DNA from 3 places in the Shewanella sp. H8 genome. Region 3 is predicted to be linked to each of the others. Evidence: predicted binding sites of a transcription regulator. Region 3 holds the regulator's gene; each other region holds the start of a gene.
What was found. The regulator sigma-54, encoded in region 3, starts transcription at its own class of promoters, with help from an activator protein. The targets are predictions, from matches to a motif close to GTTGGCACGNNNNTNGNNT.

Region 1 (10,627 bases), 800 kb from region 3:
TTTTAATGACACCACCACTTGATGGCACTAATTTAAGACGTTTTACAATATAAGCTAATAAAAATATTAGCGCTAATACCACAATCAAGCCACCAACCATATTGGCTAATGTAGCAACATTTGACACTTCATTAGTTTTCGCAACGGTATTATTGGCCAGCGAGCTTGACACTTCAGGTGAGCTCAATGCCTCACTCATGATGCCAAGCATTTGTATCATATTCGCCACTTTAATTCCTTGGTATGTGGAATCAACTCAGCAAATCGAATATAACTATATAATTTGCTGCGTTAATGAATGTGGTTATTTTAGCTTTTTAATTCGCTCGGTCTGACTAATCACATCAGTTAAACGAATACCAAACTTATCGTTCACTACCACGACTTCGCCATGGGCAATCAAGGTACCGTTAACCATTACATCTAGAGGCTCACCCGCTACACGGTCAAGCTCGACTACCGACCCCTGGTTCAGCTGAAGTAGATTACGAATACTGATAAAACTGCGGCCTACTTCCATAGAAATAGTCACTGGAATATCTAAAATACCATCGAGCTTTGCAGCTTCTTCTTTAGTAATGGGTTTAGAGTCATCAACTAACTCATCAAGCTCAACCTGTTCAGCTTCTTCAATCGCCTGCTCTGCCATTGCTGCAGCCCAGTCATCACCTGTATCTTCTGTGCTCATTTACTTCACCTTATAAATCTGAAATATCACGCGACTTGCCTTTGCGAGTCACTAACTGCAGTTCTGACTTAACAGTCTCTGGCCGCGGTATTTTTTCTTTAATTTTTAATGCTAAATTATCGCGCGATTTACCCAGCTTGCATCGATAAGTGGGTAAATCCTCGATTCGCATCATAATATGCTCAGGTAATTCAATTGGAATAATATCACCCGCTTTAAATCCCATCACGTCACGCAGTGTTACTTCATGTTCTATAATGTTGGCATCAAAACCTACTTGCACATCCATGATTTCATCGCGTAATGCTTGCGACCAGCGCATATCAGTATCTTGTTTATCACTTTGGACACCCGCATCCAGCAATTCTCGTATTGGCTCAATCATTGAATACGGCATAGTGATATGAAAATCACCACCACCGCCATCAACTTCAATATGAAACGAATTAATAACAACGACTTCTGTTGGGCTAACAATATTCGCCATTGCGGGATTCACTTCAGAGTCGAGATACTCAAACTCAACATCCATTACTGGCGCCCAAGCTTCTTTATAATCTTCAAAAATAATTTTAAGCAACAACTGTACAATGCGACGTTCTGTTGGCGTAAATTCACGGCCTTCAATTTTGGCATGAAAACGACCATCGCCACCAAAAAAGTTATCAACAAGAATAAAGACTAATCGTGCTTCCATGGTGATTAAGGCGGTGCCTTTAAGAGGGCTAAATCGCACCATATTTAAGCTGGTTGGAACAAATAAAGTATGCACATACTCGCCGAATTTTAGCATCTGAACGCCATTAATAGACACTTCAGCAGCACGACGCATCATGTTAAACATGCTGATCCGCAAATGGCGTGCAAATCGTTCATTAACAATTTCAAGCGTGGGCATACGGCCACGTACAATTCGATCTTGAGATGAGAAATCATAAGAACGCGCATCAGCACTATCTTCTTCTATGTCATCATCATCAACATCGTCGACACCATGTAATAGCGCATCAATCTCATCTTGGCTTAATAAATCACTCACATAATCGCCTTAGCAGTTAATGCTTTTGGTTATTGCATTACAAAGCCAGTAAACAGGACTTTTTCAACGATTTTCTTTCCTGTTATTGGTTGTAGCGTATTTTGAACATTAAGCAACGCTAACTGGCGTAACTCATCTTTACCAGCTTGGGTACTCAACTTTTGCACATCAGCAGCACTAAAAGTGGTTAATAATGCATCTTCAATTAATGGAATATGTTTTTGGACAAGCACACTGTCATTTTCACCACGCACCATTAATTGAACTTTTATTTCGACAAGCCTAGCCCTGTCAGCACCGGGTAAATTGAATAAAAAAGGCCTCGGCATTCCAACATAATCGGCTTCTACATTATCTTTTGAATCAGATTGAGATGCGACAGAATCTTCTCCACCATCAACTGGGATAGCTTCATCCGAGCCCATAAAAAACCACACTGCGCCAGCAATTAATAAGGCAACCACTAAACCAATACCACCAAAGATGATCAGTTTATTTTTCTTCTTACCGCCGTCAGCAGTATCATTAAACTCTAATTCTTGTTCTTGATCAGCCATGATAGTGGCTCCTAATCAACATAGTGGTTAACATTAAGACGTAGCAGAATAACCAGCTGTTATCAAAAAGTCATATTATTGCTATAGGTTACCTACTTAAGCATAATAATCTATAGCTGAATGTAAACTCCTTGACGGATTTGTCATCAAGCTAACCTCTTGTGCTGAAATTTCATCCAATTGGCTGTCGCCATCACGTTGATCACTTGGTTGACCTTGTTGTTCATTTTCCTCATCACCTTGTGAAACATGACTATCAGTCAATTGTAATCCTTCTTGAGATAGCATATCTCGTAATCGAGGCATAGCTTGCTCAACAATATCACGGGTTTGCGACTGGGCAACATGGAACTGCACCTGTGTTTGGTCGCCCTGGATTTGAATTTTAACCGTTAAATGCCCAAGCTCAGGTGGATCAAGACGAATTTCAGCTTGTTGAATGCCATTACTCACCATGGTGATTAACTGTTGTTTCATCACAGGAGAAAAGCGTTGGATCATCTCTTGCATCTGCACACCAGCCTCGCCTTGTGTTCTTAACGATAACTGAAATTGTGGTACATCACTTTTATGTGCAGGAGTCAAACTACTCAGATTTTGTAGCGCTTTATTGTCAGTATCACTCACGCTGGCTAATGCATCCATTCCCAAGTTAACTTGATTAACGTTAACAGACACATCAGCTGAAGTGCGTTTTACCGCTAAGGAATCCAGTACCACGGCAAAATCAGCTTTTGCCAATACTTTGGCACTATCTGCATCCAATTGAATATTGCCATCAATGCGGGTTTTATCTCCTAAAATAGTTTTAGGATCAATTGCCGTCGTTGTTGATGCAGATTCAAGTGATGTTGCCGAACCATTAACTCTAGAGTTTAATGAATTATTTGCTGTACTTACACCGCTAGCACTGGCCTGTCCAGGTATCGCTACGCTTGCGGCCACCGACTTATCAATATCACTTTGTTTATCGTCATTAACCAAATCGCCAGATTCACCATCTTTGCTATCAACAGAGGTATCCATCATGGCTAAATTAGAAGCATCAGCACCCAGTGATTGTAAATTAAATTCACTAATTAATTTATTTAACGCCTGGTTGTCTAGCGCTTGTAAATCTTCTAAAGACAAATTGGCAAATGCCATAATCTTATCTAGGTCTTCAGTACTGAGCTGAGAAAGAGCTTCTGTGGCAGTTGCAAAATCAACTGGTAAATCAATCGTATCAATAGAATTATTAACAACAACGTCGTTTCCAGACGCTGATGAAAGAGTCGCGTCAAAATCACCTTCGGTCATCTCGCCGAGCGGCAAGTCTTTTCCGTCGGCGGCATTACGGTTATTCAATGAGTCAGCCATATTAAGCTGCGCAAAAATCATTTCCGCATCGGCATTTTCTTCTGAAGAATACTCAGTGCCAATATCGACATTCGCTTTTTCAACTTCGGTATTAAACGAGTTCTTCGTTGTATTAGCGTTACGTTGTGTAGCAAGATTGGATTCGTTTGCTTGATCTAAAGCAGATAAGAATGATTTATTATCAACATCTTGCATGTTTCCTTTCATACTCACATCAGCAGATTTACTGCTACCGCCGAGTAAAATATTGTTGACCTGCTGCATAATCTGCTCCACTCAATTAAACAAAGTTAGGTAATTTATCGTCTAATAACCACGTGTCAATGAAACTCTATACGCGCAATATTAGTCTTCTGGCGATGCAAAAGACGATGAAAAAGTTCATTGTAAAACTTACTAGTGAGCTATGTACTGTCGCTTCACTGACGATTTCTACTTATATTTATAATGTTAAGCAATTTAGGTGCCAATATTTATTGACTAACAATCTTTAAATTAAAGACGATAAACAATAAAAATGCGGAGAACGGAGTATAAGTGATATTTAGATTAGGTTAAGAAAGACTATTTCTTTTTTTGACGGAAATATTGCTGCATAGCAAATTCATCTGACATTTTTTGCTCGCGTTTGGCTTCTAGTACCATCGCTTTATTGGCTTTTTGGGCCAATAACATGTCAACCGCTTTACGCTTTTGTTGTTTTTCTTGCCAATGAACTTGACGATAACCGACTTGCTTTTCGGCATCTTGAACCGCTGAAACTTGCTGTGTTATCGCACTATCTACTTGACGAATAAACTGATGAAATTGATGATATTGATTTGCCCGTAACGTCGTTCCTGCATGCCCTTCCATCTGTTTCATATAATCTAAACGATAATTGTTCAATGCATCTAGCTGACCTTGGCGTTTTTGTTTTTCAAATTGTGCAGATTTAAGCTGTAATGCCGCCTGTTCTTCTGCAGAAGTGGCTAACTTCAGTACTGTTAATAGGGGATCAGTTCGAGTCATTTATGTTATCCCTGACACTGTGCAGCTATTTGAGTCAACATTACTCGACTGTCTTCAAATGTCACAGGCTCTTTAAATCCCTGACGTAAAAAAGCATTCATTGCGGGTTGTAAGCGGATTGCATTATCAATCCGAGGATCACTGCCCTGAGAATAGGCCCCAATTGAAATAAGGTCACGATTCTGCTGATATAAAGAATACATCTGTTTAACTTTACGCATCGCTTCTAGATGTTCCACACTAATAACCATAGGTGCGACACGGCTAATCGATGCTTCCACATCAATAGCAGGATAATGACCCGAATCGGCAAGTTGGCGAGACAACACAATGTGACCATCTAAAATAGCCCTTGAAGCATCCGCAATAGGATCTTGTTGATCATCACCCTCGGTCAATACAGTATAAAATGCCGTAATAGAACCTTGTCCTGCGCCGCCATTACCTGCTCGCTCAACCAAACGTGGAAGTTTAGCAAATACTGAAGGTGGATATCCTTTAGTGGCAGGCGGCTCGCCTACCGCTAACGCCACTTCTCGCTGCGCTTGCGCATAACGGGTCAGGCTATCCATGAGTAATAAAACATCGTAACCTAAATCTCTAAAATACTCAGCGATACGAGTGGACGTTTCACAAGCCCGTAAACGCATTAATGGAGATGTATCTGCAGGCGCAGCCACCACAACAGAGCGCGCACGGCCTTCATCACCCAAGATTTCTTCAATAAATTCTTTAACTTCTCGACCACGCTCACCTACTAAACCCACCACAATAATGTCGGCTTTAGATCCTCGAGTCATCATGCCCAATAGTACACTTTTACCCACACCGGAACCGGCAAATAAACCCATACGCTGACCTTTACCCACAGTCAACATTGAATTAATCGCGCGAACACCAACATCTAACGGTTCAGTAATCGCGCGTCGAGATAATGGATTAATATAAGGACCATGACGTGCAGCATGTTGATCGGTATTAAGCGGACCTAGACCATCTAATGGCACACCACTACCGTCTAAAACCCGACCAAGTAATGATAAACCAACATTTAATCCCGATTGCTCACCAAGTGGTTGAACTCGAGCTCCGGGCAACACACCTCTTAGCTCTTCAATAGGCATTAAATAAAGTAGCTTGTCATCAAACCCTATGACTTCAGCTACCAACTCACCCACCATAGTCTCAATAGAACATAAACTCCCCACCGGCGCACGACACCCAGTGGCTTCGAGTGTTAAACCAACCACCCTAACTAACTGACCACTTGCAACAGGTCGCAGCGGTAATACATGCTTATGATGTACCGCAAATTTATTAAATAGTTTATGTTGACGAGTACTCATCAGTGTTTCCTTAAGATAAGTCATTCTGTGGAGGCTGAATATTATCCGCTTTATCAGCTCGCACGGGATCGTCACTTACATCAGGACTTGTATTAGGAGCAACAACTTGGTCAACATCAATTGATGCTGAAGGTGGATCCCTTTTTTTATCCACCACAGACTCAGTCGTTTCGGTAACATCGTCTTGGATAGCCTGATGTTGAACTGAACTGTCGGTGCCAGACATATCACTAACGCCATCATCCATTTCTTTACCAATATCCCTGTCGGCAAGCTCTGCAGTGTGTTGATGTTCACTTAAATTGTCGACTGATGTGGTTTGGTATTGAGGATGAGTGGCCTTTTGTTGTTTTACATTTTTGGCTAACTGATTTGACTGAGCATCTAACTCGCTAAACACTTGATTGATGCGTTGTTCAACTCGTAAATCGACAGATGAACGAACACTGTGGAGCATACAATCACCATTTGATAATGTCGGATCAATATCAATCTGCCACTGATTTTTTTGCAGCTGTTCAGCACTAAAGCTTTGATTCACGATTTCCGAATCAGTTTGATTCAAGCGAATTTTAACCAGTTGTTCTTTTAGTGGAAGTGCGTCAACACCTTGACGTAAAGCCGATAAGATATGCTCTGGATGCGTCTTAAGTTCATGGCCAATAACCGCTTTTGCAAGGCTTAACGTCATGGCAAGCAGCTCTGCTTCTATTTCGTCATCGAGTATTGATAATGGTTGCTCAAATTGATTAATAATGTGATTTAGTTGTTCACCAAGTTCATTGGCTTTTGCTTGACCAGCTTCTAATCCTTGTTGCTCACCTTGAGTAAAACCTTCAAGATGTCCTTGCTCTAGTCCTTCTAAACGCCCTTGTTCTAATCCTTGTTGATAACCGTCTTGCTTACCTTGTTCAAAACCTTCTCGTTCTGCCGCAGCTCGGATCTCTTCAATTTGCGCCATAGTTGGTGGAGCCATAGGTTGGCTCGGCTCTGTCATAGGGTCTGATGTATGACTTCCCGAAAACTTACCAAATAAATTTGAAGGACTTTGACTACGATCTTGAGTAATATCAGGTAATTGCCAATGAGTAAATTCATGCTCATCATCCGCATTAAGTACCTTTTTAGGTGATTTTGATTCTGGCATAATAGATCACTTATATTGTTGAAGTCATGGTTTCAAAGCAAACAACAGGGCATCACGTTATATTGTGGCACTCATGGTAAACATACAAACATAACCGAGAGCAATCCAATAGAGATCCTCCCATATACTGATGATTGTTATTGATTACAAGAATTCGTCACCACCACCGCCACCTAACATAATTTCACCACTGTCACTGAGACGACGAGCAATAGATAAAATCTCTTTTTGTGCCACTTCAACTTCACTAATACGAATCGGTCCCATGGCTTCTAAGTCATCACGCAACAGTTCAGCCGCACGCTTAGACATATTACCCAAAAGTTTCTCTTTCAGTCCATCATCAGCACCCTTAAGCGCTTTTATCAGAATATCTTGCTGCACTTCACGTAATAAGGCCTGAATACCACGGTCATCCACATCAATAAGGTTTTCAAATACAAACATCATGTCTTGGATTTGCTGTGCCATTTCTTCGTCAGTGTCGCGCATCGTTTCCATGATCTGGCTTTCAACCCCAGTATCAAGATAATTCATAATATTGGCAGCTGCTTTCAAGCCACCCATCTTCGCGGCTTGAGCACCACCTTGACCAGCGAATTGTTTCTCCATAATGTCATTCAACTCTTGCAATGCTGCAGGTTGAACTTCCTCAAGATTAGCAATACGCATCATTAAATCTAAGCGGGTATTCTCTGGAAACTGGCTAAAAATTTCAGCGGCTTGATCGGGTTCTAAATACGACAATACAATAGTTTGAATTTGAGGATGTTCATTTTGAATGATCGTTGCTACTTGACGTGCATCCATCCATTTTAACGAATCAAGTCCTTTAGCGCCGCTACCCATGATAATTTGTTCAATCAAATTACCGGCTTTATCTTCACCCAACGCAGCGGTCAACGCCTTACGGACGAACTCTTCACTGTTAAAACCAATAGACGAATATTTTTGAATATCATCTAAAAATAATTTATGAACGCCGATGACTTTTTCTTGACCAAACTCGTCCATAGCCGCCATCGCCATGCCCACTTTTTGCACCTGCTTAGGCTCTAAGTGTTTTAAAATTGACGCAGCATCTGCTTCACTCAAACTCAGCAGTAAAATAGCTGTTTTTTCGACGCCAGTGACAGACTCTGGATCGAAACCCGCAACTGCCGCTTTTTCGGTTTTTTCTTTTTTTTCATTAGCCATTGTCTTGTAACCAATTCTTAATTACTTGAGTGGAAAGTTCTGGCTCATTGGCCACGAGAGCTCTAATTGCTTTAATCATATCATCATCTTTATGCAAATTAGGTATGTGAATTGATCCGTCATCAGCATAACTGTATTCCGCCTCTGTAGTATTAAGCATACCTAAGGTGTCTGCGGCATATTGATCTTCAATTTCGGCTAATTCATGTCCAGGACGCACATCATCAGGCATCTCTACCCCATTCGGATTTGTTAGCTTCTTAAGCATAGGTCGAACCACAGCTAAAATAAGCACTAAAATAACAAGTGCACCTAAAGCCAATCTTATCGCTCGCCAAAACCAAGGCTGCTCCCACATATCCGGCTCTGGTAATTCTTCAATTAACTGATCCATAAAGGGAACGGTAACCACTTCGAGAGCATCACCACGTTGAGTACTAAAACCTACCGCACCTTCTAATAAACGGCGAATATTGGTCAACTCTTGTTCTGTTCTTGGCACCCGTGATACTTGGCCATTCTCATCAACTTGACCGGGCTTAAAGTTAATTGCAACAGATGCACTCACACGGCGTACAACACCAATTTGCTGACGTGTATGGCTTATCGTTGTGTCTAATTCATAATTTCGCGTGGCTTCTTTTGAAGAGTCTCCTGAAGTGGTAGAACTAGAAGCCTCACCTGCTACTTCTGGAATAGCAGACTCCATTGGAGGTTGATTACTTAACGCACCAGGAATTCCACCAATACCTTGACCAGATGAGTTACGTTCAATCGTCATTTCACTGCGAATAGCAGGTAAATCAGGCGAGAAACGTTTAGCAGTTTGTTCCACTGCGGTAAAGTTCATATTGACATCGACTTGAGTGGTAAAATTCTCAGGCCCTAAAATAGGCATCAATATTGATTCAATTTTATTACGATATTCAGCTTCTTTTTGTTGTACCAACTCAGACTCACGACGAGCTCTTGCAGAGGTGCCATCTTGGCTACCAGAATTAAGTAAACGGCCATTTGAATCGGTTACTGTTACGCGTGAAGGAACCAGCCCTTGTACTGCAGAGCCAACAATATCAACAATCGCATCAATCTCTTCCTGGCCTAAACCGCCACGACGAACACTCACCACCACAGTCGCACTTGGTTTAGACGCATTACGAGCAAAAACGTTTTCTTTCGGTAATGCTAAAATCACTTTGGCACGACTAATACTTTTTAACTCTTCTATCGCTCGGGCTAAATTGGATTCTTGGCTTTGCTTTAAGCGAGCTTGCTCCATGCGCTGGCTTACACCAAAACCACTGTCTTGACTTAAATAGTCATTTGCTTGAGTGCTACTTTGAATTCCCGCACGGCTAAGCAGTAATTTTACATCTTGATATTTATCTTCAGGCACTTTCACCACATCAACATTTATTTGATAATCGATTTGGTTTTTATCGAGAACATCTAAGACCTGGATCATTTCTGCGGTTTCCATTTTACCCAATGGGCGATAATCAGGCTCCTGCGCCCACATCATCACAAAAACCGCCAACGCAAGACAGATTGCCAATGCCAGAATCATGATCACTTGACGCATCATGTCGGCACCACCTGCACCGCCAAGCAATCCAGATTTATTCTCTTGCTGGACTCCGTCATCAACTGTTGAATCTGAACCTACCATTATATCTGTGCTCACAATACGTACCTGCTATATCTGATGATGTTATGTAATTTAGTGCTTAAAAACGTTTGCACTAAACAGGCATATTCATAATTTCTTTATAAGCATCGACCAGCTTATTACGTACCTGCACCGTTGCCTCAAACGCAACACCAGCTTTTTCACGCGCAATAACGGTATCAGACAAGGACACAGTGGTGTCGCCCATATCTAAACGAGTGGCCAAATTTGCTGATGTTTGCTGCAATCCATTAACCGTACCCACGGCTTGAGACAGTAGCTGACTAAAATCAGCTCCCGTCGTGTTATTCACTTGTTGGGTTAGGTTAGGACGAATAGATGAACCAATAGAAGGAGCTATTTCGCCACGAAGTGACTGCATTTCTTGCATTAATGGATTTGCGCTAATCTGCATGGTGTAACTCCCTTTCGTCGATTTTTTGACGACAATAATAACTAATAAAGAGTTAAAGCAATTTAGATGCCAAGATGTTAAATAACAGGAAAAAGATAGAAAGTAGGAAGGCAAAAATAACCTATTCACATAATGGAATAGGTTATTTGTTGGTATATAAAGCGGTATCAATCTAATTTAATGAGCAGAAATGAAATGA
Region 2 (10,627 bases), 1.0 Mb from region 3:
TAAAAGCGCTAATAAAGTGATTTTATGCCCTAATATGATTGCTGTAAGGATCAAGTATGAATAACGTTAACTAGCTCTCATTACAAGGATTCTTATCGTACAATATGCAAGATCGATCATGTCATAATAGTGCTAAAGTGTTAAGAAAAATACTCTTTACATAGGTTTACTCTGTCTTAACCCTCATTGACATTGCATTCGGTAAACTGAGTATCAAATCTGCTAAGGCAGAAATCGAATCCCATTTAAACCGAGGAACTTAACAATGAAAACATCATCAATCATCAAAACGAGTTTAGTTGCCTTAGTGGCAAGTTCGGCATTATTAGCTGGTCAGTTATATGCCGCAGATACTTCAGACAACACTGCAAAAACTGAACGCTGTGCTAATAAAGGTGACAGACATCATGGTCCTAAAGACGGTATGCATAAAATGCTCCGCAAGCTGGATTTAACGGATGAACAAAAAGCGAAAGTTGAAGCGATATTCGACAAATATCAGGCCAAACGTCCAGAGCGCCCAACTAAAGAGCAGCGTTCTGAACACCGTGCAGAAATGCTAGCCTTAATTACTAGCACTAGTATTGACGAAGCTAAAGCAACTAAGATGGCCGAAGCGCAGCAGCAACAACGTCTACAGGGCATGCTAACGCATTTGAAAATGCAAAACGAAATTTACCAATTATTAACGCCTGAACAGCAACAAACGTTTAAAGATAAGTTTCAGTTTGGTAAAGGTGACAAAGGCCATAAGTCTCGTGATTAATCGTTAGCGCATGGTTATAAAGTATAATCGTTTAAAGCCGTTACCTTGTGGTAACGGCTTTTTTGTTTATGCAAGTTTGCTAATGGTCACATATTGCATATAACAAACGGTTACTTTAGTAAACTTTATCCTCATTAAGCAACGAACTTGCTATAGTAAAGGCTGTTTATTACCAAGCTAAAGAGCTGATAACTTCACTATGTCTACAACTTCTGAATATGACTTTTGGGTCAAGTTAGCCAGTCGAGCATCAATCGCTACGGCACTGTGCCTTATTGTCATTAAGTTAATCGCTTGGCTTTATTCAGGCTCGGCCAGTATGCTGGGGTCGTTAACAGATTCATTTGCTGATGCGTTGGCGTCGATTGTTAATTTTATCGCGATTCGTTATGCCATTGTGCCAGCAGATAAAGATCATCGCTATGGCCATGGTAAAGCTGAGCCGTTAGCATCGTTGGCCCAAGCTGCATTCATTTTAGGATCAGCGTCATTACTTTTGCTTTATGGCGGTGAAAAGTTAATTAACCCTGTTCCGGTAACCAATCCGATGAGTGGCATAGTGGTGTCTATTATTGCGATAGTACTGACATTTACCTTAGTGTTACTGCAACGTCACGCTTTGGTGAAAACCAACAGTTCTGTGGTTGAAGCTGATTCACTGCATTATAAATCTGATTTGTTATTAAATGCGGCGGTTTTATTAGCCTTGGTATTAGCGCAATATGGTTGGTGGTGGGCTGATGGTCTATTTGCTGTATTTATCGCGTTGTTTATTGGCAATCAAGCCATTGGTTTGAGTTATCGTTCCATTCAAAGCTTACTCGATAGGGAACTCGATGATGATACTCGCAATAAGATTAAAGCATTAGCTAAACAAGATCCTCGGGTTCAAGGGGTTCATGATCTACGCACTCGTCAAGCGGGTAAAACTACGTTTATTCAATTACACATGGAACTTGCTGGTGACTTATCACTGCATGATGCTCATAAAATAGCAGAAAAAGCAGAGTTTACGATTAAAGCGGCATTTGATGATGCTGAAGTGATTATTCACCAAGATCCTGTTTAATCAATGATGAATAGAGAACGATGCTTTTTATTAACCTTTATCGCGGGATTAATTGATTATTTGGCGGTTGTTTGGATACAGATTTGTGGGATGACAACTAACTGATTGGATGATAATCCAACATAGTCTCGCGAAAATGGCTGTTTGAGATATATGGTTTATTCTGCACTGGATTAAGGTTTGTAAAGTGAGTAAAGCTTAACAAACCTTAAAGCAACACAGGCATTACTGCGATTATGATGGCAATACTTGTGCTTAATCCATCGACAGTTCTTTCAATTTACGCGTTAGGGTATTGCGACCCCACCCCAGGCGTTTAGCGGCTTCTTGCTTATGGCCTTGAGTATGTCTAAGTGCTGTTTCAAGTAAAATACGTTCAAATTCAGGTTGAACTTCAGTGAGTAAGTCACTTTCACCTGCAGCCAGCTTTTCATCAATCCAATCAGTTAATGCGGTTTGCCAATCACTTGATCCAGCTTGTTTTTGCTGGTTTGCTACTGGGTCTTTGAGCAATTCTGGTGGTAAATCTTGCGGTAAAATTTCTTGTCCGGACGCCATCACCGTTAACCAACGACAAGTATTTTCAAGTTGGCGAACATTGCCCGGCCAAGGTAAGTTAGCCAGTTTTACGGCCGTTTCTTTGGTGAGTATTTTAGGTTCAACACCGATCTCTTTAGCTGCCGTGCTTAAAAAATGATTGGCGAGTTGGGCAATGTCTTCACGGCGTTGTGATAATGGTGGTAAATGCACTCTGATCACATTAAGGCGATGAAACAAATCTTCGCGGAAGGTGCCTTTTTGCACCTGCACTTCGAGGTTTTGATGTGTTGCGGCAATAATTCGTACATCAACTTGCACCGCTTGATGACCACCAACACGATAAAACTGACCATCAGCAAGCACACGTAATAATCGAGTTTGGACATCAATTGGCATATCACCAATTTCATCTAAAAACAGGGTACCACCATTAGCTTGTTCAAAACGTCCTTGGCGCACGTTGGCTGCACCAGTAAAGGCGCCTTTTTCATGACCGAAAAGTTCTGACTCAATCAAATCTTTTGGAATCGCTGCCATATTTAATGCAATAAACGGTTTGTCTTTGCGAGGACTATGTTTGTGTAATGCGCCTGCAACTAACTCTTTACCAGTACCTGATTGGCCATTAATGAGGACACTAATCGATGAACGAGATAAGCGACCAATGGCACGAAATACTTCCTGCATTGCAGGGGCTTCACCAATAATTTCTGGTGTTTTTATCGTCGTATCAATAACAGGTTGTGGTATTTGCTCTGTTGCATGAGTGAGTGCGCGCTCGACCAAATTAATGGCTTCATCGATATCGAATGGTTTTGGCAAGTATTCAAATGCACCGGCTTGATATGCACTCACGGCACTGTCTAAGTCTGAGTGCGCTGTCATGATGATGACTGGAATATGTGGATAATGTAGTTGTAAGCGATCAAGCAAGGTTAACCCATCAGTGCCAGGCATACGGATATCAGAAACAATGACTTGTGGTTGCGATGCTTCTAGAGCTTGCCATAAGGATTCAGCAGCTGCAAAACTGGCTGTTGACAGTGATGCACCTTGAAGTGCTTTTTCGAGTACCCAACGGATTGAGCTATCATCATCGAGGATCCAAACTTGTTCACTAATGTTCATGTTACTACCTCATTCTGCCTACAAAGGGCATGCTAGTTATTGTAATGGCAGGTTAATAATAAATTCGGTATGACCTGGTGCCGAGACACAATCGATGCGACCGCCATGTAATCGAGCAATGTTATGTGCAATGGATAAACCTAATCCTGAACCTTCGTCACGACCCGTGACCATCGGATAAAAAAGTGTGTCGATTAATTCTGCAGGAATACCGGGGCCGTTATCGATAATGGATAAGGCGAGTACTACTTTATAGTGCTTTGTTCCAATAGTGACTTGATGTTGGGTACGCGTTCGAATGACGATATCACCGCCACAATGCTCCAAAGCCTGAATGGCATTTTGCACAATATTCAATATTGCTTGCTGCATTTGCTCTGGGTCCATTTGAATATCGGGTATCGACGGATCATAATCGCGCGTTAAGTTAATATTACTAGGCAGTGCCATCTCAACGAGTTTCAATACTTTTTGTATTACTTGATGGATGTTGTGCTCAGCATGCTGGGTTGGACGTTGTGGCCCAAGCAAGCGATCGACTAAATTACGCAATCTATCAGCCTGTTCGATAATTAAACTGGTAAATTCTTTTAGATCGGGTGAAGTTAATTCGCGTGATAATAACTGCGCTGCGCCACGAAGCCCCCCGAGTGGGTTTTTTATTTCATGGGCGAGATTACGCACTAAAAATTGTGCCGCTTGTTGTTGAGCGTCCATATTAAGTTGCTGATGGATACGACGCTGCTGATCAACTTGGCGTAACTCCAAAATGCTTAAATTGGTGTCATTTTCAATGGGCATTAAGGTGATATCAATAGTGTGGTGTTGACCCTCTAGGGTAATTAACGCTGCAGTATTAACGGTAAGACTTTGGCCTGCATTAATGGCATTACGCAGTAATTGTGGTTCAACCCCCATTAATTGATATAACTCAGGTAAAGTTTGTTCAAGTATTTTGTGGTTACCGACTCCCAATAATTGTGCAGCTGCCGCATTGGCATAGCACGGCTTGAGCTCGGTATTGATTACCAGCACTGCTGTGACTAAATGATTTAGTAGATTATTTGTGTCCATTAGTCGTCCTAGTATAGGGTTGCACTATTATAATGCACCGATTTGGTGCGACGCACAACCCGGAACACACAAGCTCTTCCTAAGATAAATAGTCACGCATAAATTTATAAATCAATGAATAAGCTAGATTTTATCTTAATCACTTAGGCTTTTTTGCCGGCCCAAATACAGATGCTTGGTGAAGGAATATCTTTCTAGGAGAGCTTGATGCAAGGACTTTGCCGCTTTGTGTTACAGCGTTAACAACAATAGAATGTTGACCACGATTGATGCCCGTTAATTGAAACTCATTGGATACCTGAGGTGATGCCGTAGTCACTCCATCAACAAGTAAAGTAAATAATACTCCGCGAGGTAACTGAGGTGAGGCGCTAACTGACACCGTAAACGCACCGTTATTATCACGAATTGTGGTATCTTCTCGAGGTGAGATAATCGATATTTTGTAGTTAATTTTGGTTTCTGTTGTTGGTGTTGTATTGATTTTTGTAGGCGTGTTAATTGTCATGTTATTTTGGGTGTTTTCATTTAGATCAACAACTTCAGCATTATTTTTCGGTTCATCTGAGTAATGAACTTTACCAGTGTCATCTACCCAACGGTAAACAGTAGCAAGACTTTGGCTACTCAATAATAGCAAACCAATAAGTATGATAAGGCGCATGATCCACTCCATAAAACAATCGTTTCAATAGAGTAGACGTTTTTATAGAAAAAATCAGCTTAAACTGGTTAAGCTGAAGTGGGTAATGAGATGAGCACTCAATATGATTAGATATATTGACAGCAGTATTCTGAAATTTGCTCTGTTCGGATACTAAAGCTCACATTTGGTGCAAGTTGAAACTGGCTACCAGTAGCGTAAGCTACCCATTCTGTTTGGCCTGGTAATAATACGTCAAATTCACCTGAAATGACTTGCATTATTTCACCTTGAGCTGTTGAAAACTCATATTCACCAGGCATTACTACGCCAAAAGTTTGTTTACTGCCATCGGCTAACACTACACTTCTACTGACGACTTTACCGTTAAAATAAACATTGGCCAGTTTCGCGACACTCACTTGATGCAACATACTTATATAATCTCCTTCAATTGATATGATTCTATTCTCGTTAATTATATAACCAGATAATGAGTAAATTTGATATTACGTGAATTTATCTAGGTTTGGGTAAAATATCTAGTTAAATGTTTTCATGTTGATTCCAAATCACCGCTAACAAAAAGCCCAGATGCAACAGGCATCTGGGCTTTTTAGGTTTCAAGTGTGACAAATATAATTTGCCACTCATTGATTAACCGCGGTTATTACGCTTACGCTCATTTTCAGTTAAGAATCTCTTACGAACACGAATGTTCTTAGGAGTTACTTCAACTAATTCATCATCATCGATGAACTCAAGCGCTTGTTCAAGTGTCAATGTAATAGGAGTCGTCAGTACTTGTGCTTCATCAGTACCTGATGCGCGCATGTTAGTTAGCTGCTTACCTTTAAGACAGTTTACTGTCAAATCGTTAGAGCGAGCGTGTATACCCACAACTTGACCTTCATACACTTCGGCAGCGTGACCAATAAACATACGACCACGGTCTTGTAATGCAAAAAGAGCGAAAGTTAGCGCTTTACCTGTTGCGTTTGAAATCAATACGCCGTTAGCACGTTGACCAATATCGCCACCTTTGTGTGGACCGTAGTGATCAAATGAATGATAAATTAGACCCGTACCAGATGTTGCAGTTAAGAACTCGGTTTGGAAACCAATTAAGCCACGGCTAGGAATGATGAAGTCGATACGTACACGACCTTTACCATCAAGCTGCATGTCTTTCATTTCACCTTTACGAACACCTAATTTTTCAATTACGGTACCTTGATGTTCTTCTTCAACGTCAACGGTTACCGTTTCGTATGGTTCACATAACTCATCATCAATTGTTTTGAGAATAACTTCAGGACGCGATACTGCTAATTCATAGCCTTCACGACGCATGTTTTCAATTAAAATCGATAAGTGTAATTCACCACGTCCTGAAACGCGGAAACGGTCTGGACTTTCTGTTTCTTCAACGCGAAGTGCAACGTTGTGAACTAATTCAGTTTGTAAACGCTCAAGTATGTTACGTGAAGTCACATACTTACCTTCTTTACCCGCGAACGGAGAAGTGTTTACTTGGAATGTCATTGTTAATGTTGGTTCATCAACAGTTAACGGTGGCATTGCTTCTACTGCATTCACTGCACAGATAGTGTCAGAGATTTTAAGTTCACCTAAACCTGTAATTGCAACGATGTCGCCTGCATTTGCAATTGGCACTTCGGTACGGTCAAGACCCATGTAACCTAATACTTGGCCCATTTTACCGTTACGAGTCTTACCATCAGCGCCAATAATAGTCACTTGTTGGTTAGTCTTAACGCTACCACGGGTAATACGGCCAATACCGATAACACCCACGTATGAGTTATAATCGATTTGAGAAATTTGCATTTGGAATGGCGCTTCCGCATCAGCGTCAGGGAAAGATACTTTCTCAACGATAGTTTGGAATAGAGGCGTCATATCATCGCTTGCTACATCAGGATCTAATGTTGCAAAACCATTTAATGCCGAAGCATAAACGATTGGGAAGTCTAATTGTTCGTCAGTGGCACCTAAGTTAACGAATAAATCGAATACTTGGTCAATAACCCAATCTGGACGAGCACTTGGACGGTCAATTTTGTTGATAACAACAATCGGCTTAAGGCCTTGAGCGAATGCTTTCTTGGTTACAAAGCGAGTTTGTGGCATTGGGCCATCAACTGCGTCAACCAATAGTAATACTGAATCGACCATAGATAAAACACGTTCTACTTCACCACCGAAATCGGCATGGCCAGGAGTATCAACGATATTAATACGGTAGTCGTTCCACTGGATGGCAGTATTCTTTGCCAGAATGGTGATCCCACGTTCTTTTTCAAGATCGTTAGAATCCATAACCCGCTCAGTAGCTTCTCCACGAGATGCAAGGGTTCCTGACTGCGCCAACATTTTGTCAACCAGGGTTGTTTTGCCATGGTCAACGTGGGCAATAATGGCGATGTTACGTAAATTCTCTAACACAGATAAACCTCTAAACCAGCAAATAAAAAAAAGGATCTAACAAAAGCTATCTATTATAGCCAATGTAAAAAAGCGTGCCATTCTACTTCACAGCGGCTTTTGTAGATAGGATTATTTTTGAACACCTGTAAATATATTGCTTTCTAAGCCTAAAAAAAACAATATGAAACGTTTATATATTAAACATAACAAAGGTGTGATACTAAAATGTGACAGAGCTAAAACACCAAGATAATTACGACGCACTATTATGGACTATTGCACCATAAGTAAACTCGTTGCGCACTGTATTGGTGCAATTGGTGTGTTCGGAGTGTGAAGTGTATTTCTCATTTTCGTAAAATCAATTACTTAGCGATGTGGCATGAATATCGCTTTACTGCAGATAATTATGCAAAATTCGTTTTCCAGATGCATTATCTGGCGAATAACAAAATTATATTAAGGGACAACCCTTTACCCTAACGGAGGCTTAGAATGTCAGTTGAATCAGTTTTAAAGCAACTTGAAGAGTTAGAAGTTAAGTTTGTAGACTTACGCTTTACCGACACTAAAGGTAAGGAACAACATGTTTCTATTCCGTCTCATCAAGTAGATGAAGATTTCTTTGAAGATGGCAAAATGTTTGACGGTTCTTCAATTACAGGCTGGAAAGGCATTAATGAATCTGACATGGTGCTAATGCCAGACGCAACAACTTTTCTATTAGACCCTTTCACAGAAGAAACCACAGCACTTATCCGTTGTGATATTTTAGAGCCAGGTACGATGACGGGTTATGATCGTGACCCTCGCTCTATTGCAAAAAAAGCCGAACAGTATCTAATTTCTACTGGCATCGCTGATACCGTATTAATTGGTCCAGAGCCTGAATTCTTTATATTTGACGATGTCCGTTTTGGTACGGATATGTCAGGTTGTTTCGTTAAGATTGATGCTAAAGAAGCATCATGGAACTCTGCTAAGAGCTATGAAGAAGGCAATACTGGTCACCGTCCAATGGTGAAAGGTGGTTATTTCCCTGTAGCACCAGTTGATTCTTCACAAGACCTACGTTCTGCAATGTGTTTAGTACTTGAAGAAATGGGTCAAGTTGTTGAAGCGCATCACCACGAAGTGGCAACTGCGGGTCAAAACGAAATTGCAACACGTTTCAATACATTGACTAAGAAAGCTGATGAAATCCAAATTCTAAAATACGTTGTTCATAACATGGCTCATGCTTATGGTAAAACAGCGACATTTATGCCAAAACCAATTGTAGGTGACAACGGTAGTGGTATGCATGTGCATCAGTCTTTAGCTAAAGACGGCGTTAACTTATTTGCTGGTGATAAATATGCTGGCCTAAGTGACATCGCGCTTTACTATATTGGCGGTATCATTAAGCATGCTCGTGCATTGAATGCATTTACTAACCCAAGTACAAACTCTTACAAGCGTTTAGTACCGCATTTTGAAGCGCCAGTTATGCTTGCATATTCTGCACGTAACCGTTCAGCCTCAATCCGTATTCCAGTGGTACCAAGCCCTAAAGGCCGTCGTATCGAAGCGCGTTTCCCTGATCCACATGCAAATCCATATTTAGGTTTTTCTGCATTGCTAATGGCTGGTCTTGACGGTATTCAAAACAAGATCCACCCAGGTGAAGCAATGGACAAAGATTTGTATGACTTACCTGCTGAAGAAGCGGCTGAGATCCCACAGGTTGCTACGTCATTAGAAAACGCACTGGAAAATCTACAGGCGGATCATGAGTTTTTGACTAAAGGCGGCGTGTTCAGCGAAGACTTTATTCAGTCTTATATTCAGCTTAAAACAGCAGAGTGTGAGCGTGTCTCACGTACGACTCATCCACTTGAGTTTGAAATGTATTACAGCTTGTAATTCTTAAGCTTAGTAGTGCCCTAGTTTATATAGGGCAAGTAAATAAAAAAACCCGATAAGTCTTTATCGGGTTTTTTATTTGATGATTAAAAGTATATTTGGCTATTACTGGGATAGGTTTATTTTCAATTAATACAATATTTTATTTATCTTATGAATATGTAGAGGTCATGATTTACATGCCATTTAAGCATTCCATTTTTTATTGCGTAGTCTTCTAAGGCTTCAACCATTGACAGCTTTATTGCAATTAGTGAGAGGGCATCTCATTGAATAAATTAATAGTATGATAAGTTTGTAGAGGAATTCACTCATAAATATGATATTTATATGCTTAATCACTCATTTGTCTTTCACTAAAAAGCGATATGTTCAATGGATAAGAAAGATCTCAAACTATTAGATATTTTACAACGTCATGGTCGAATTGCTATTTCTGAGTTAGCCGACAAGGTTAATATGTCAGATACTCCTTGTTTACGCAGGGTAAAAAAACTTGAACAAGATAAAGTGATTTTGGGCTATGGTGCGCAAGTTGATCCGCTTAAAGTCGGGTTGAATGTTGTAGTTTATACATCGGTACGCTTAACTGAACACACAGATCAGTCGACAGCATTGTTTGAGTCAACAATGGCGCAACTCCCTCAAGTGATGGAATGTGCTGTGGTCACTGGGGCTTATGATTATTTATTAAAAATAGTCTCTAAAGACTTAGTTTCTTATCAACACTTTATCAAAAAATCACTCGGTAACCTCAAGTTTGTCGCCAGTATTGAAACCACTGTGGTATTAAGGCAAGTTTTTAGCCGTACGGCTTTGCCCATGGACGAATCACCAATCGACTAATTTTAGGTTTATTGTATCTCAGTCTATTATATATCGAGATAACGGATATCTGACGATTTTTAATTACCCCAAAGCAGCACCTAGATCGTTTTAGTGTAACGATTTTTTAGGTTACCGCTTTAGGGCATTGAGTCGATATTTGCGGTAATGGTTAACCTTGCTCCATTGACTCGATAAATTTATTCGATTCGGCAATCGATTTATT
Region 3 (10,627 bases):
AAACACTTTTATCTCGAACAAAATATAACCTGCTAAGATCAACAGATCCTAGTATCGGCTGACAATAGTCTCGTTATTAATGCGGATTTTAATCGCTGAAGTAGCATTGTTAGCAAAATAAATGACAATCTTTACCCTGCTTACTTTCAAGGTTTTGTATTTATTTATCCTATCTCTTACCTCTAATTGAGCTTGATTCAGACTTCAATAGCAGCGATTGAAGTCTGAAATACCGCGACAGAGCATTTCATATATTGGACTATAAGCGCTAGTGTATTAAAAACAGTGTGGCTAGACCTAAAAATGCAAATAAGCCAACTACATCTGTCACCGTGGTGAGTACCATGCCACCCGCCAGTGCAGGATCGATGTTTAACTTTTTCAACATTATTGGGATCGTGGCACCAGCAAAGCCGGCTACCGTCATATTAATCAGCATTGCACTGCCGATTAACCCGCCTAACACTATGTCATCTTTCCACAACCATACCGCAATAAATACCAATATAGACCACATTAAGCCGTTTAATAATCCAATACTTAATTCTTTACCTATCAACCAACGGGAGTTACTTTGACCAATATGTCCCAGTGCAATACCACGGATCACCAGTGCTAAGGTTTGATTACCGGCAACCCCACCCATACTTGGTACTATGGTCATTAAAATCGCAATGGTGGCAAATTGCTCTAAGGTACCTTCAAACATGTTGCTAACTGATGAGGCAAGCAGTGCAGCGAATAAGTTAATCATTAACCATAGAGAGCGTCTCAGGGTACTTTTAAGCACTGGGCCAAAGGTATCTTCATCATCATCCATCCCCGCCATGCCCATCATTGAATGTTCGGCATCTTCACGGATTACATCAATAATGTCATCGATAGTGATCCGTCCAAGCAATTTTGCTTGTTTGTCGACCACAGGAGCAGATATCCAATCGAGTCGTTCAAATTTCTGCGCTACGTCTTTATCAGACATTTCAACGGGAATGCTTTCTAGTTCGGTGTCCATAATACTGCGGACAGTTACACTGGGGTTACATGTTAATAAATCGACCAACCTTACTCCGCCTAATACATGATCTTGGCGGTCGACCACATATAAAGTATCGGTAGAGTCGGGGAGATTTCCTCGTTGACGTAAATAGCGTAATACCACTTCGATATTGACATCTGGTCGTAACGTGACGGTATCGGTATTCATGATACTGCCAGCGGTATCTTCAGGGTAACGCAGTGCTTGTTCAACTCGATCTCGGTCTTGGCTTTTCATCGACTTGAGTACTTTTTTGTAAACTGTGTCAGGTAAGCTACGAAGAATATAGGCGAGATCGTCGGTGTCCATGCCGATTGTGGCTTGAGCAAGCTTTTCTGGAGTCATGTTGCTAATAAGTGAATCCTTTAGCTCTTCACCTAATTCGTCTAGAATTTCGCCTGTATGTTGCTGGTCAATTAATTGCCATAGCACTTGTCTATTTTTTGGCGGAGATGATTCAAGAATAAGGGCGACATCATTAGGCGACATGGTATGTAACATGTTGCGAGCGTGGACAAACATACCGCTGTCGAGTGCTTGGGCAAGTTGATTGAGGCGTTGTTCGGTAATTTCATTGTCTAGGTACTCTTTACCCATATATCTACTTCCTATTCATTACACCGCAATCATTTGCTTCTCAGATTTTTCTGGCTCAAGGTTATTAGTTACAAAGTTGAAACCTATGCAATTAAAAATGAAATATCTGAAGGTTTCTGTTGGGCGAGTTTCTATATCGCCGTATTATTTAATTAAACAATAGAGGTGTGCTTTCCGGATATCAAGCAACACCGGAGGTTACTATAACGGGTATATTTTCGTCATCTTAAGCGTTAAATATTCACAGAGTAAAACAATACTTAATGTGATGGTATTGACTACTTGAGGTAAACATAAAGGCTATTCTTGTGAGGTGAATATGTAAATAATATTGTTGTGGCTATTGCGTTAGTATGAGGCTGAGGAGTTCAAGGCGCAACATCTAATATAGGCATATGGTTTGTGAGCATTAGAGAATAGAAGCTAGTGTTACTGACATATTTAGCGCTAATCTTACATTTTGCGACTCTCTATTGCCGAGCTGCTAAGCGTACAAATTTAGCAACATTCATCAAATTTGGCATTAATGAGATCGCACACTGCGCTTAGGGCCGCTTCTGCATCTGGTCCTTCAGCTGTCACTGTGATCATTTTTCCAATTCCACTTTCGAGCATTAACAACCCTAGGACACTTGCTGCACTGGCACTTTTTTCATCTTGAATTAAGGTTATATTGGCATCAAAATCAGCGACTAGAATGGCTAACTTTGTCGCTGCGCGGGCGTGTAAACCTAATTTGTTTGAAATACTAACTTGGCGTTCAAGTTTGATCATTGATTCGATCCTATTTTCACTTAGCTGTTACTGCCATTTAAATCCAATTCTCTGTGGCGAACATTCACTGTATGTTTACTGCCTTGTCTAAATCGTTTTGCCAATTGATCGACAATATACACTGAGCGATGTTGACCACCAGTACAGCCAATGGCGATAGTAAGGTAGCTGCGATTGTTACGTTCTAGGTGAGGCATCCAAGTTTCGAATAGGTTTTCAATTTGCCAGATAAACTTATTAACTAATGGCTGGCGCCCTAAAAACTCTTGTACAGGTTCGTCTAAACCAGTAAATGGACGCAGCTCTATTTCCCAGTGTGGGTTGGGCAAAAAGCGTACATCAAACATAAAGTCCGCTTCTGTCGGCATTCCGTGTTTAAAGCCAAAAGATTCAAAGTTAATCACTAACTCTTTATCAACACTGCCTAATAATATTTGCCTAACCTGGTCACTTAATTCGTAAATATTCAGTGCTGATGTATCAATATAATGGTCAACAATTTTTGCGATTGGTTCAAGTAAGCGTCCTTCTAGTTTGATCGCTTCTTGCAGTGAAATATGATTTTTAGATAGCGGATGTAATCGACGAGTTTCACTATAACGTTTGAGTAGAACTTTATCATTGGAGTTTAAAAAGAAGCTGATAATTTCAGTGTCGTGCTCAAGCAGGGCTAATTGATTTTGAAGCACTTTACTTTGCTCATCAATGTTGCGTACATCAACACTGATTGCCACTAAATCATTACTACCTTTGAGCTGTGCTAATAATGTGCCAATAAGAGCTAAAGGCAAATTATCAACACAATAATATCCTAGGTCTTCCAATACTCTTAAGGCTACTGATTTTCCTGAGCCTGAACGTCCTGATACTATGACAAGTTTCATGCAGTGATAACCTGATAAAGTTCTGTTGAGTCGTGAGTTTTACGAAGCTGTTTCAATATTTGCTTGTCACTTAGTTTTTGGGCCATGTTCGATAACGTGCTTAAGTGTTCTTGGCACTGATCTGCCGGCACTAATAAAGCAAATAACAGATCAACTGGTTGGTTATCGATTGCATCAAAGGCAATGGGTTCTTCACACTTAATAAATATGGCAATGGGCTGATCGATAGACGTCAATCGACCATGAGGTATCGCGATGCCATTTCCTATACCTGTGCTACCCACTTTCTCTCTCGCTAAAAGGCTTTCAAAAACCTCTTGCGAAGATAGGGGTGGGTACTGGGCAGCGACTAAGTTGCTGATGAGTTCCAGTACTTTTTTCTTACTGCCCGGGGTGGCACAGGTAGTGCACTCCGGTCGCAGAATGGTACAAAGTTCCATCGTTAGTGTTGTGTATACTTCTGTTGGTGTTTAATTACCTGACGGTTGAGCTTATCGATCAGGGCGTCTATTGCAGTATACATATCAGTACATTCTGACATGGCAAACATCACTATGCCATCTGTGATTTTACTGGCTTTTGATCTTTGTTGTAACTTTTATACATTGAGCGCAACGTTTGCATTATGGCTCTGATCGGAGTGTCGTTCAAGCTTTGAAAATTTATCATGAATATATTCCGTTGCCTTGTAGGTTATAAACTCTTACGTTGGTTAGACGGTGGAATCATCATTGCTTCACGATATTTTGCAATGGTACGACGAGCAACGTTTATGCCCTGTTCAGCCAGAAGTTGGGCCATTTTACTGTCACTCAGCGGTTTTTGCTGGTTTTCTGCAGCAACTAATTTTTTGATAAAAGCACGAATTGCAGTAGATGAACATTCACCGCCATCGTCAGTGCTGACATGGCTAGAGAAGAAGTATTTTAGTTCAAACAGTCCTCGTGGGGTGTGCATGTATTTTTGGGTAGTCACCCGTGAAATGGTTGATTCATGCATTTCTACAGCTTCAGCGATATCATTTAATACCATTGGTTTCATGGCTTCTTCGCCATATTCAAAGAAACCTTGTTGAAATTGTACAATGCAATTGGCCACTTTGAGTAATGTGTCGTTACGGCTTTCAATACTTTTAATAAACCATTTAGCTTCTTGCAAGTGGCCTCGAATAAATTGACTATCCGACGGATTTTTACTGCTTCGCGCCATGGCGGCGTATTGTTGATTAACGCCAATTTTTGGCATGTTGTCAGGATTTAACTCTACAACCCATCGGCCATTTTTCTTTAGTACCGTAACATCGGGTATGACGTATTCGTCATCTACGGCAGTAATTAATAAACCTGGACGAGGATTAAGTGACTGGATTAGGGTGATAGCGTCACGCAACTCGTTTTCTTTTAGCTTTGTTTTACGCATTAACAATCTAAAATCACGCCCGGCAATTAAATCTAAATAGTCTTTAATCAGCAGACGAGCATTATCAATATGGGGGGTTGTGTTGGCATATTGCGCTAATTGGATGAATAAGCACTCGCTTAAATCTCTAGCCGCTACACCAACAGGATCAAAGTGTTGAATGCGCTTTAATACGGCTTCAACTTCATCTAGTTCAACGGTTTCATCGCCCATTGCTTCGAGAATATCTTCGGTACTTTGGGTTAAATAACCTTGTTCATCAACAGCATCAATGATAGCGGTGGCAATTGCTAAATCGGTCTCAGAAAAGGGAGTAAGATTTTTTTGCCATTCTAAATGCTCATACAGACCTTCGGTGGTTTCACCTTGGAATGGCATGTCATCGTCGCGCATGCTCGCACTGCCTGAACCTGACATTGGGGAGGCGGTATACACTTCGTCCCATGTCGTATCCATGGCTAGATCATCCATGGTTTCTTTGGTTATAGACTCTGCAGTGTCAACTGTAGAGGTGTCTTTTTCTTTATTAACGCTGCTGTTGTCACTAAAGTCGGTATCAGCTTGGTCTCGATTTTCTTTTGCGGAGTTTTTTGCTTCTGAAAACTCATCTTCTATTTCAAGCAATGGGTTTGAATCCAATGCTTGTTGGATTTCTTGCTGTAGCTCCAATGACGATAATTGCAGTAAGCGAATAGCCTGCTGCAATTGTGGGGTCATGGTTAAGTGTTGACCCATTTTTAGTTGGAGTGACGCTTTCATTTACCGCTTATCCCTAGATGATTTCCATAAAAATGACAATCTAAAATACTGTATTGATTGTTACATACATCAATGACATTTAACGTTATTTAGTTAACGTTCAACAAAACGAGTTAGATAGTTTAAAAGACCCGTAACTTAACTATAGCTTGAATTGTTCACCTAAGTACACAGCTCGAACTTGTTGATTGCTCAATACTTCATCAGGTGTACCTTCAGCAATTAAATTACCTTGGCTAACAATATAGGCCCGCTCGCAAACATCTAACGTTTCACGAACATTATGGTCGGTAATTAATACCCCTAAACCGCGACTTTTCAGTTGTTGGATAATTTTTTTAATATCAATAACTGAAATAGGATCAACACCAGCAAAGGGTTCATCGAGTAAAATAAATTTTGGATTAGCAGCTAATGCGCGTGCAATCTCAACGCGACGACGTTCTCCACCCGACAACGACATGCCTTGATTATCGCGAATGTGGGTAATGTGGAATTCTTCTAGCAAATGCTCAAGTTGTTCAATTCGTTGGTCGTTGTTGAGCTCTTTGCGAGTTTGCAACACGGCCATAATATTGTCGTGTACAGTGAGCTTACGAAAAATGCTGGCTTCTTGCGGTAAATAACCAATACCTTTACGGGCTCGAAGATGCATTGGATCGGCGGTGAGATCGTCATTATCAATTAAGATCCGACCTTTATCGCTTTTTACTAAGCCGACAACCATATAAAATGTGGTTGTTTTACCCGCCCCATTAGGGCCTAAAAGACCCACTATCTGGCCAGTTTTAACCGTTAAACTAACATCTTTAACAACTTGACGAGCTTTATAGCTTTTAGCTAAATTTTCAGCGGTTAAGGTTATTTGGGTCATTGTTTGTTCTGCTTGTTAACAGGGATTTCAGGGAGTTTTTGCTTCGGCGCGGTTTCATCTTGGAAGTTTTCAGGTTGAATAATCGTGATGACCCGATCTTGTCCCTTACCTGTACTTTCAGCTATCAACTCTTGTGCATTGATATTGTACTTAATTTTGTTACCAGTAACTTGGCTTCCTGATTGCTCAAGCTTGGCATTGCCTATTAATGTGAGCGTGGTGCTGGCAAGATCATAAGTAATTTCGTCGGCACTGGCGGTACCTATTTGGCCGTCATCTAATTCTTGTGAAAACGTTGCCGGCGAACCAGTGGCGATAAGTCTTTTACTGGTGCTGTTTTCGGGGGTAAATGCCCGCAGCTGATCAGCATTGATATTAATCGAGCCTTGAACAATGGTAACCGGGCCATTAAAGACAATTTGATTGTTTTTAATGTCGGCAGACTGGCTTACTGCGGCAATTTTTAACTCCTGCATAAGATCACCTTGTTTAGCCATGGCAGGCAAACTCAGTAGGCAAAGTATGCTACTTAATAACATAACATTGGCGCGAGTGTGGAGACGATTAATGTGGCTCATATTTCCCTTCTACCTGGCTGAGTAGCGATAATTTTTGCGAATTCAAGTCTGCATGTAGGCCTAAGCCTTGAATAATAAACCCTTTTCCTTTGATATACACCATCTCCTGCGAGGTACCTATCATAGTGGTTAAATCCACAGTAATGGCTTGGGTGCTCAGTGATTGTAGGGGTTCTTCTATATCAATAGCATCAATAATAACATTATTTTCTAATATTACTTTGCTGGTATTTTTATTTAATCGTCCTCGGTCTGCACTTAATTGCCACTGTGCTTTACCATTTTCAGGATAAATGAGGTAGATAGGTTTGGTAAAGTGAGTGACGTCAGTAGAAGCATAATGTTCCATGTGCTCGGCACTGACTCGACTTTCTACAAAACCGAGTTGATTAAATTCAGTGGTTTGAAGGTTATTTGCAATAAAATCTGGACGCTCAATTCCGCGAACTTTCACGGCCTCCATTTCACTGCGCTTTATTTGTGCTTGCCAGTATAGTATTAAAGCAAGGCCAAAAAAAACTACAATACCTAGCGTGACTCTATTCATATACTCATACCATGAGCAGTGGCAAATTTATCTTGGCTTAATAGTAATAAGTCGGTCAGTTCACGTAGTGCACCGTGTCCGCCATTTAGGGTCGTTGTCATATGGCATTGTTGTTTTACAAACGGATGGCCATCACCGACACATACTGCTAGTCCTACGGCTTTCATCACGGGAAGATCAACCATGTCATCACCAATGTAAGCGACTTCGTCGGCGCTCACATTATACAAAGACATAAGTTGCTCAAAAGGTTCGGATTTATTGTCAATCCCCTGGTAAATATGCGTAATACCTAATGCCGTCATGCGGTTTTCTACTATTTTGGATTTACGCCCAGTGATCACAGCTACATGAAATCCACTTGTGATGATAGAACGCACTCCGTAGCCATCGCGAGTATGAAAGGCTTTCAGTTCTTCGCCAGCATTACTGAGGTAAATACGGCCATCGGAAAATACACCGTCGACGTCACAGATTAATAGTTTAATTTTTTGAGCGCGTAACCACACATCATTACTGATGGGACCGTATAATCCTTGGCGAAACGAGGTTGATTCTGACATGATTAAATGACTCCAGCTTTAACCATATCGAGCATATTTAATGCCCCGATCGGTTGGTGTTTTTCATTGACGACAATCAATCCGTTGATGCTTTTTTCATCCATAATTTGCAGTGCTTGTGCAGCTAAAATACCAGCAGGACTGGTCACACAGTTTTTGGTCATTACGTGTGCTATCGGAGTGGTTCTCAGGTTCACTTCTGCATCGATGACACGACGTAAATCTCCATCGGTAAATATACCCACTAGCTTATTATCATTATCGACGACTGCGGTCATGCCAAGACCTTTTTTGGATATTTCGTAAAGTGCTTCAGTAATACAAATATCATTATGGACTATGGGTAAATCATCACCTTTATGCATGACATCATCTACTTTCAACAATAATTTTCTTCCCAAAGAACCGCCTGGATGTGACAAGGCAAAATCATCACGAGTAAATCCTTTTGCTTGCAATAATGCAATGGCTAATGCATCACCCATTGCTAACGTTGCAGTGGTACTTGAGGTTGGTGCTAATCCAAGTGGACAAGCTTCTTCTTGAACCTGAATACATAAATGGATTTTGGATAAACGCGCCATGTTGGAGTCTGGCTTGCCCGTTACCGCAATAACCGGAACCCCCATGCGCTGTATCACAGGCATCAAGGTGAGTATTTCACTTGATTCACCAGAATTGGAAATGGCGAGCACAATGTCATTTTTTGCTAATGCGCCCAAATCACCATGACTGGCTTCTCCTGGGTGTACAAAAAATGCCGGTGTACCAGTACTGGCAAAAGTTGCTGATATTTTATTACCGATATGACCCGATTTCCCCATCCCCATAACAATGACTTTGCCATTGCACTGTAGGATGAGTTCACACGCTTGGCCAAACTCAACTGAGTCCACGTATTGATATAAATTATCTAAAGCAGCTTTTTCAATATCAATGACTTTACGGCCCCATTGACGAAATTGAGTTTGATTTACCATGTGAATCTCTCTTTTAACTTAATACTTTACCTTAATGCTCCAATCTAATGAGATTGAAATACAACAATTTGGTACGCAATAAAGGTGATTAATAATAGTGCACCATGCCAACGGGTTAGTTGTTGTTTGGCACCACTAGATAATACTAAAACGGCTAATGCAGTACTGGTACCTAAGACCATATAGAAGTCTCTTCCACTGGCTGAGGCATCTATTTCACCAGGGGAAATTAACCCTGGCAGTGCCAACACTGCAAGAATATTAAATAAGTTGGATCCAACAATATTACCAATGACGAGGTCGTCTTCTTTTTTTAGCACCCCAGCAATACAGGCTGCTAATTCTGGAAGGCTTGTTCCCACTGCAATAATGGTTAGGCCGATGACCAGATCAGATAACCCATAAAACGTTGCAATACCCACAGCGCCATCTACCATCCAACTGGCTGAAACCGGGAGTAATATAATACCGACAGTTAGCCAAATGATAGCATGAAAGGTTGGAACATTTTTAGGGATCTCAGATTCAAGTTCTGTATCTAAGTTATCGGGTGTTTTATCTTTAATCGCTTGCCATATGAAATATCCCATTAGCAGAAAAAGTAACACGATGAGCATGCTACCTTCTGTACGCGTGAGCACGCCATCATGTAAGGTGTAACCAGCGAAAACTGTGGCCGCTAGCATAAGTGGTATTTCACGTTTTAAGGTTTTTGATCCTACGCCAATAGCCCCAAATAAGGCCGTTAATCCTAGAATTAAAGTAATGTTTGCAATGTTGGAGCCCAACACGTTACCAATAGCGGTATCACGCATGCCATCCATTGATGCGGTTGCGGCGACAAACATTTCGGGGGCAGAGCTGCCCATTGCAACAATAGTCAGTCCAATTAACATAGGCGGCAAGCCTAAATTGCGTGCAAAAGCGGCTGCGCCGTAAACAAATCTATCTGCACTCCAAACTAAAATAGCAAGGCCAACAATTAACATTAGGATATTAACTAGCATGTGATTCCGATTGTGGTCATTAATTGCTGAGTATTTTCGCTGGATTTTTATCAAATTGAAAGCATTGAGCAGTAATTGTTCTTGTAATGATATGTCGTTACATGGATATAGTTGTCGCTTAATCGACAATTACAGTACAATTTGCGCTTCAACTTAATTCAAGGAAGGCTGTTATCTCCTCAACGCCAATGTCTGATATGAGTAAATCAAATGAAAAACCTTTGGTAGAGGTTAACCATATGGCCTTTAGCCATGGTTCCCGTGTGATATTTAAAGATATTTCTTTATCGATCCCTAAAGGCAAAGTAACAGCAATCATGGGGCCAAGCGGTATAGGCAAAACTACGCTATTAAAATTGATTGGCGGACAGTTAACGCCTAGCAGTGGACAAGTATTGTTTGATGGTCATGATGTGCATAAGCTTAAGCGCAAAGACCTTTTTCAATTGCGTAAACGTATGAGTATGTTATTTCAAAGTGGTGCAATGTTTACCGACCTTAATGTATTCGACAATGTCGCATTTGCGTTGAGAGAACATTCTGGATTACCAGAAGAGATAATCCGCACCATTGTATTGATGAAGTTACAAGCCGTAGGACTTCGAGGTG

Region 1: a site for sigma-54 is predicted at 4,096-4,114, ahead of ABIS04_RS13035 (flagellar hook-length control protein FliK). Genes of this name have one in related genera too.
Region 2: a site for sigma-54 is predicted at 8,048-8,066, ahead of glnA (glutamate--ammonia ligase). Genes of this name have one in related genera too.

What each region holds. Positions count from the first base shown of each region.
Region 1 covers NZ_CP157213.1:3,010,844-3,021,470, forward strand. Annotated here, with positions in the region: gene fliO (flagellar biosynthetic protein FliO) at 1-199, opposite strand, end outside; gene fliN (flagellar motor switch protein FliN) at 305-688, opposite strand; gene fliM (flagellar motor switch protein FliM) at 699-1,727, opposite strand; gene fliL (flagellar basal body-associated protein FliL) at 1,757-2,284, opposite strand; gene ABIS04_RS13035 (flagellar hook-length control protein FliK) at 2,381-3,907, opposite strand; gene fliJ (flagellar export protein FliJ) at 4,208-4,654, opposite strand; gene fliI (flagellar protein export ATPase FliI) at 4,660-6,000, opposite strand; gene fliH (flagellar assembly protein FliH) at 6,011-7,147, opposite strand; gene fliG (flagellar motor switch protein FliG) at 7,292-8,344, opposite strand; gene fliF (flagellar basal-body MS-ring/collar protein FliF) at 8,337-10,016, opposite strand; gene fliE (flagellar hook-basal body complex protein FliE) at 10,087-10,428, opposite strand.
Region 2 covers NZ_CP157213.1:328,887-339,513, forward strand. Annotated here, with positions in the region: gene ABIS04_RS01420 (Spy/CpxP family protein refolding chaperone) at 266-766, shown strand; gene ABIS04_RS01425 (cation diffusion facilitator family transporter) at 966-1,835, shown strand; gene glnG (nitrogen regulation protein NR(I)) at 2,091-3,503, opposite strand; gene glnL (nitrogen regulation protein NR(II)) at 3,540-4,577, opposite strand; gene ABIS04_RS01440 (DUF4124 domain-containing protein) at 4,717-5,241, opposite strand; gene ABIS04_RS01445 (pyrimidine/purine nucleoside phosphorylase) at 5,349-5,660, opposite strand; gene typA (translational GTPase TypA) at 5,878-7,689, opposite strand; gene glnA (glutamate--ammonia ligase) at 8,167-9,576, shown strand; gene ABIS04_RS01460 (Lrp/AsnC family transcriptional regulator) at 9,952-10,422, shown strand; gene ABIS04_RS01465 (DUF2959 domain-containing protein) at 10,574-10,627, opposite strand, start outside.
Region 3 covers NZ_CP157213.1:3,809,295-3,819,921, reverse strand. Annotated here, with positions in the region: gene mgtE (magnesium transporter) at 269-1,633, opposite strand; gene ABIS04_RS16645 (HPr family phosphocarrier protein) at 2,132-2,407, opposite strand; gene rapZ (RNase adapter RapZ) at 2,428-3,291, opposite strand; gene ptsN (PTS IIA-like nitrogen regulatory protein PtsN) at 3,288-3,731, opposite strand; partial or broken gene hpf (ribosome hibernation-promoting factor, HPF/YfiA family) at 3,734-3,988, opposite strand; gene ABIS04_RS16625 (RNA polymerase factor sigma-54) at 3,985-5,469, opposite strand; gene lptB (LPS export ABC transporter ATP-binding protein) at 5,612-6,343, opposite strand; gene lptA (lipopolysaccharide transport periplasmic protein LptA) at 6,340-6,921, opposite strand; gene lptC (LPS export ABC transporter periplasmic protein LptC) at 6,908-7,468, opposite strand; gene kdsC (3-deoxy-manno-octulosonate-8-phosphatase KdsC) at 7,465-8,031, opposite strand; gene ABIS04_RS16600 (KpsF/GutQ family sugar-phosphate isomerase) at 8,034-9,011, opposite strand; gene ABIS04_RS16595 (calcium/sodium antiporter) at 9,056-10,018, opposite strand; gene ABIS04_RS16590 (ATP-binding cassette domain-containing protein) at 10,207-10,627, shown strand, end outside.